One region of the Solibacillus sp. FSL W7-1472 genome, then DNA from elsewhere that is predicted to be linked to it. Evidence: riboswitches for the same ligand, from Rfam matches in the RefSeq annotation. Region 1 holds a riboswitch; each other region holds the start of a gene.
What was found. Region 1 has a riboswitch for thiamine pyrophosphate ahead of tenA (thiaminase II). Riboswitches for the same ligand answer to the same signal wherever they lie in the genome.
Positions count from the first base shown of each region.

Region 2: it holds a riboswitch for thiamine pyrophosphate, as region 1 does, so the genes downstream of both, thiW (energy coupling factor transporter S component ThiW) here and tenA (thiaminase II) in region 1, are expected to answer to the same signal.
Region 3: it holds a riboswitch for thiamine pyrophosphate, as region 1 does, so the genes downstream of both, thiT (energy-coupled thiamine transporter ThiT) here and tenA (thiaminase II) in region 1, are expected to answer to the same signal.

Region 1 covers NZ_CP150208.1:2,650,653-2,652,921, reverse strand. The annotation lists gene MKY07_RS13195 (nitronate monooxygenase family protein) at 1-715, shown strand, start outside; TPP riboswitch at 852-950, shown strand; TPP riboswitch at 1,017-1,115, shown strand; gene tenA (thiaminase II) at 1,193-1,885, shown strand; gene thiM (hydroxyethylthiazole kinase) at 1,863-2,269, shown strand, end outside.
Region 2 covers NZ_CP150208.1:3,075,320-3,077,588, reverse strand. The annotation lists gene MKY07_RS15345 (VOC family protein) at 1-258, shown strand, start outside; gene thiW (energy coupling factor transporter S component ThiW) at 555-1,061, opposite strand; TPP riboswitch at 1,147-1,236, opposite strand; gene MKY07_RS15335 (cupin domain-containing protein) at 1,357-1,929, opposite strand; gene MKY07_RS15330 (nucleotidyltransferase) at 2,009-2,269, opposite strand, start outside.
Region 3 covers NZ_CP150208.1:3,416,398-3,418,666, reverse strand. The annotation lists gene MKY07_RS17160 (SMC family ATPase) at 1-207, shown strand, start outside; gene MKY07_RS17155 (hypothetical protein) at 264-392, opposite strand; gene MKY07_RS17150 (DUF4870 domain-containing protein) at 460-792, opposite strand; TPP riboswitch at 909-1,017, shown strand; gene thiT (energy-coupled thiamine transporter ThiT) at 1,148-1,714, shown strand; gene map (type I methionyl aminopeptidase) at 1,905-2,269, shown strand, end outside.

The DNA of each region.
Region 1 (2,269 bases):
ACGTCTGGAACAGGATATGGAGCTCTGTGTGAAATATAAAGTTCCGATTATTATTACTTCACTTGGGGCACGTGAAGAAGTATTTGAGGCAGCTCATAGTTATGGAGGCATCGTTTTCCATGATGTCATTAACAATCATTTTGCAAAAAAAGCGATTCAAAAAGGTGCAGACGGCATCATTGCTGTAGCAACAGGTGCAGGTGGCCATGCAGGTCAGCAAAGCCCATTTGCGCTCGTACAGGAAATCCGTGAATGGTTTGACGGTCCATTAGCTTTATCAGGATCAATCGCACGAGGACATTCGGTATTGGCTGCACAGGCGATGGGGGCTGATTTTGGCTATATCGGTTCACCATTCATCGCGACCGAAGAAGCGTTTGCTCGTCAAGAATATAAACAGATGATTGTTGATAGTACTGCAGAAGATATTGTATACAGCAATTTATTTACAGGAATCCACGGGAATTATTTGAAAGGTTCTATCATGAACGCGGGGATGGACCCGAGTAATTTAAAAGAAAGTAATCCTTCAGCAATGAACTTTAACGATAATACCGCAAAAGCCTGGAAAGATATTTGGGGCAGCGGGCAAGGAATTGGCGCGATTAAAGAGATTACTTCCACAAAACAATATGTCGATAAACTGGCCGAGGAATATGCTCAGGCTTATCAGGAACTGACTGGTAAAAGATCTGCAGTAACCCATCTACAATAGATGTCAGCGCATCATTAGTAACAGATTTTTACTAACGATGCGCTATTTTGTGAATTTGTTATTGAACTATTAATTTCGTAATTTATTGAATTCACTTGCCCGGTTCGAATTAATTTGTTACACTCTGGGTAATTAAATGCATTTGCGGGGGGACACAGCAGTGTTGAGAAGGTTAAAACCTGACCCTTAGAACCTGACCGTTAATACGGACGTAGGGAGCAAAGTACAAGCTATACATATGTACTTACTTTGGCTCCGCGTATATTTTACGTGGAGTCTTTCTTTTGCAAATACACAAGCATTTGATTTGCGGGGGGACACAGCAGTGTTGAGAAGGTTAAAACCTGACCCTTGGAACCTGGCCGTTAATACGGACGTAGGGAGCAATGAAAAGTGGTACTTACACTTTTTGGGGACGTCTCTCTATATGTTGAGACGTCTTTTTTGTGCTTCCGCCAACAAAAAGGAGGAGTAACAATGGGATTTTGTGAAAAGGTAAGAAAAGAAACGGATTTTTATTGGGAGGCTAGCTTCTATCATCCTTTTGTACAAGGGATTGCAGATGGGAGTCTACCGCTGGAGAAGTTTAAGTTTTATATGCTGCAGGATGCGTATTATTTAAAACATTATACGAAAGTACTAGCTCTTGCAGCTGCAAAAGCGACAACGGATGATGATGTTCAATATTTTCTGCAAACAGCAAAGTTTATCCATGATGCCGAGCTTGAGTTGCATCGTACAACTTTTAAAGAATTAGGTGTGACAGCGGATGATTTGGAAAAATTCGAACCAGCACCAGCAGCCTATAACTATGTGAGCCATATGTACAATGCAGTGCATAACGGAGATGTAGCAGAAGCATTTGCGGCAATCCTGCCATGCCCATGGCTGTACCAGGAAATTGGGCAAAGATTAAAAGATGCATGCCCCAATATACCTCTTTATGAACAGTGGATTGCATTATATGCTTCCGAGGAGATGCTTCAAAATATTGAAGTACAAAAATCGATGCTAGATCGATATGCGAAAGAACAACCTGCAAAGCTTAAAGTATTACAGGAGCATTTTAAGAAAAGCTGTTATTACGAATGGATGTTTTGGGAAATGCCTTGGACGAAGCAAAGCTGGGAACAAGGAGTGTATGTAAATGAGTCTGCAAGCAATTTATAATAAACAACCATTAGTTCATTGTATTACCAACTATGTTGTCGCAAATTTTACAGCGAATGGCTTGCTGGCGGTAGGAGCTTCACCAGTAATGGCGGATGCAATAGAAGAAGTGGGTGAAATGGCTGCCCAGGCCAATGCTTTGCTTTTAAATATGGGCACTTTGAATGAGCGGACAATAGAGTCGATGAAGAAAGCAGGACTTAGCGCAAACATGCATAATACTCCGGTTGTTTTTGATCCAGTAGGTGTAGGGGCAACGAAGTTTCGAGCGGAGACAGCACAACAATTGCTCGACCTTTTAAAGATTAATGTAATCCGTTGCAATATTGGAGAAATGGCGGCTCTGGCGGGAGTAAATTGGGCGTCTAAAGGTGTGGATAGTGG
Region 2 (2,269 bases), 420 kb from region 1:
AAAGTCATGCAAGCCACTTTTTCGATAAAAGGTCAGGAATTTATGTGCATTGACAGTAATATTAAGCATGAATTTGACTTCACACCGTCATTCTCTATTTTTATTACGTGTGATACGGAAGAAGAAACCGACCATCTTTATGAAAAATTGCTTGAAGGCGGGCATCCGCTAATGCCAATCGATAATTACGGTTTCAGTAAGAAGTTCGGCTGGGTAAATGACCGTTACGGAGTATCTTGGCAGATTAATTTACCTTAATAAAATGTGCCGGGTGTCTGAATGGATACCCGGCGTTTCATTTTCTAATAAAGGTCTGAGTTGTTCTAATATATTTTAAAATCTTCTAATAAAAGTGAGATTTTCTAATATAATTGTACATTGTGCTAATAAGTCTTTAATATGTTCAAATATCGTCCACAGAAGTTCTAATAACCCCCTGCAATCTTCTAATATCCATCACAAACCAATCTGTTCTAATATCATGCGCAGAAGTTCTAATATCCCGCCAAGGAGTTCTAATATCGACACAAAAATTTCTAATAAAAACCTTCCATTCACCCGGCATTCTGATAAAGCATCCCGCCAAACGCCCGGTTTCTCACCATAATCCTCAGCAAGCCATAGCCTAAAAGCGCCCCCGCAAAAGAACTCATCATAAATGCCGGGACAAAACCGAACAGCGCCGCTTCCTGACCTAAAAATAAAATGGCGATCGGGTAAGTAGCCATCGCACCGAGCAACCCGGTCCCGATTACTTCACCTACTGCCGCAAACGCTAACTTCTTCGTTTTAGCAAACAGAAATGCAGCCAAAAAGGCACCGATCATACTCCCCGGATAAGCAAATATACTGCCTGTCCCCATTAAGTTTCTCAATGTCGATGTAAGGAATGCCTGTAATACCGCATACCATGGACCGAGCAACACCGCCGATACGACATTGGCAAAATGCTGAATCGGAAATATTTTGGCAAAACCTAAAGGGATGTACACAAAACTGCTGAGAATCGTTGTAAGTGCAGCGATAATGGCTGAATACGTAAGCTTCCTCGTTTTATTCATCTCTTCCATCCTTTACAATAAATTTTTGCAACAAAAAAACCACTTTCAACTAAAGAAAGTGGTATCGCAGCCTAAAACAAATAAAAAGGGATCGACACTACTTTCCTACGCTAGTATTACCTAGATCAGGTGCAAAGGGTTCTTCTCAGCCAAACAGGCGCCCCTAGTAGTTTTCATATTCAATTATAAGCAGATTACCTGCTTCCAATATTAGGTTAATTTCACAGTTATCATAACACGGCCGTTTCATTATGCAAATGCATTTTTGAAATTTGATTCCTTTGACCGAGAAAAACTACTGCTCATACCCACCGCCATAATTGCCGGGCTGGACTTGCTGCCATGGGTTTGGTGGACCGATGAACGTATTCGGCCGAACCGGTGCAACTGCCTGCGTCCATAAAGTTTCGTTCATCCCATATGTGTGGGCCATAATATTTGCTGGTGTCAGCTTGAGGAGGTCGGAACCTAAAATGACTTCAGGTGTCGGTGCGTTGAAAATGGCGAGCAGATGCGTGTTGTTTTGCGTGGCGACTTCGTAATGCCACCACCCTTGAGGAACGTTCGCCACCTGGCCGGGGGTAATCGGAAAATGCATTAGCTGTTTCGTAAACGGATTCAAAATCGAAACAACCGCACTTCCCGCAATACAATAAACAAGTTCCGCCGCATTTTGGTGGTAGTGCGGTTCAATGACATTATTGGCACTCAAATAAATATCAAGCAGCGATATATTATCCAGTGTATTTAACTGGTTGACGCCCATTACATTAATAAAATTATGCTGGTCTTTAACGAACAACGGGTTTTTATTAAGGTCGAATGTAAACTGGGGTTGCACTGATGTATAATCTTGATTCGGATTCAATAGTTCACCTCTTTTTTATTGTAGTTAAAATATGCAATAATTTACCAGTGTGTGCCTATTGTCGTTAGTAGCCATCCATCTAAAAATACACATACAACGCATTGATTAATGTGAAAATTAAAATAAACAGGGTAGCACCACATACAATAATTTCTGTAAAGTGCACGAACATGACTCTTTCATAACTTAACTCAGCTTTACGAAAACCAAAGAAATTCCCATGACTAATAATATAAATAAACGTACTCACGACCATTAAGGAAGACATTAAAAATGAAATTGTTGGCAAAGAAGTAACGTAGCGCGAGTTGCCTCCTGTTTCCATATAGAGCGGAATATC
Region 3 (2,269 bases), 770 kb from region 1:
GATACGATGTTTATCGATGAAGGCTTCGGTACATTGGATGAGGAGGCGTTAAGACGGGCAATCGATATTTTGATCGATCTTCAGCAAACAGGCCGCTTAATCGGCGTCATCTCCCATGTGGCCGAATTAAAAGCAGCAATGCCTGCCATTTTACAAGTCCAAAAGTTAAAAGAAGGCTACAGTAAAACAGAAATTATTATTAAATAAAAGACAACAAAAAACACATTTCACACGAGTTTTAGTGCGAAATGTGTTTTTCTGCGTTAACGTTTTGGCGTTCGTCGTGTAGTTGCTGGTTGGGGTGCAGATTTTTTATCCATCATTTTTTTAATGATCGGGTACACGATCGGTCCATATTTAATTGCGGTTTTAATGAGTTTATTTAATTTCATGATATACACTCCTTAACGAATACATTTCGTATAAAAAATATACCCAAAGAAGGAGCTATCATAAACATTAACGTAAAACTTTAATCGCTTGGACTAGATTCCAAATCGCCAGAATAAACGTAATAAGGACTAAAAGAATAAATCCGATAAAATGTGAACTAATAAAGAAATCCTGCACGCTCACTGTCAAAGTATTATTCCAGGAAAGAACGGAAGTGAAAAAGTAAATCATGTACAAAATCCCTAACAGTATTGGAATAAGTTGAGAAATAAAAGCTTTTTTAGAATGGCCTTTAACGGCTTGATCTTTCGTAACGATAAATATAATTACCGGTAAAATAAACGGTGCAAAATAAAAGCTCAAATAGCTTAATGCACTTAAACCTTTCGATTGATCCATCATTTATCACTCCTTCGTATCTATTATATGTAATTCTAGTACGTTTCAAAATAATAGCTGTTGAAAGTTGTAGAAATATTCGTTACAATGAGCATGTTCAAACAATAAAAATTTAGATGTACCACAAGGGGTGCCGAGAAAGTCGGCTGAGATTGTGCACGGGATTGCACTGACTCTTTGAACCTGTAAGTTAGCACTTGCGTAGGGATGTGGATAGAATCCGACTGTTCAAACGATAGTCAGGCTTTTGTCCTGATTATCGTTTTTTGCTTTTTCTAAATACCTAGAAGAAGTAAAAGTTCCATTCTATCCCTCTTCACTTTTGTTACATCGGATAAAAGAAAGGGGAATTGTTATGGACAGAAAAAAATTATTGATGATGGTGGAGATAGCGATATTTGCTGCCATCGGACTTGTATTGGACCAAGTATCTTTTAAAATGTGGGCACAGGGCGGGTCAATCAGCTTTGTTATGGTACCGATTATGTTAATGGCCATTCGTTGGGGGCTAACAGCAGGACTTGCAACTGGCTTGCTGATTGGCGTTATGCAAATGATGTTTGGCGCTTACATAGTACACTGGCTTCAGGCGATTTTAGATTACGGTCTTGCCTTTACAGTAGTAGGGTTAGCGGCAATTGTAAGAAAGCCATTATTACAGGCAACACAATCACTCAATAAAGTAAAAATGGCAATTTATATCGTTATAGGAGCTCTAATAGGCGGAGCTTTAAGATTTGTTTCGCACTTGCTCGCAGGTGTCGTGTTCTTTAAAGAGTACGCAGGCGATGATAATGTGTGGATCTACTCAATAATTTATAACAGTACTTATATGGTACCTGCAACAATAATTACAGCGGTTATTGCAGTTATATTATTCACATCTGCACCCCGTTTACTCCAAAAAGCACAAACACCATAATGAATGAAAAACTCAAAGCTTGCAGCAAGGGATTATTTTCCCGTTGCAAGCCTTTTCTAATTTCTATTGTACAATGTCGTATTAATTTGATCATAAATCCAAATAATTTTAAAATCCTTGAACAATTACAACCGATATTAAGTATGCTATAGTTAAGGGTAGACATTGTTTAAGAGGAAGGAAGTTACACATGATTGTTACTACACAAGAAGAAATAGAAGCGTTTAAAAAAATTGGACGCATTTGTGCTGAAATTCGCGAGGCAATGAAAGCTGCGACAGTACCTGGCGTGACAACGAAAGAATTAGATGAAATTGCAGGCCGTATGTTTGCGGAAGCAGGCGCGGTTTCTGGTCCTAAAGGCGAATACGATTTTCCGGGATATACATGCATTTCAGTAAATCACGAAGTTGCACATGGCATTCCAGGGAACAAGGTTATTCAGGACGGCGATATCGTAAACATTGATGTTTCTGGCTCTTTAAACGGATACTTTGCAGATACAGGTATTTCTTTTGTTGTTGGTGAAGGTTATGAAGATAAAGAAAAACTTTG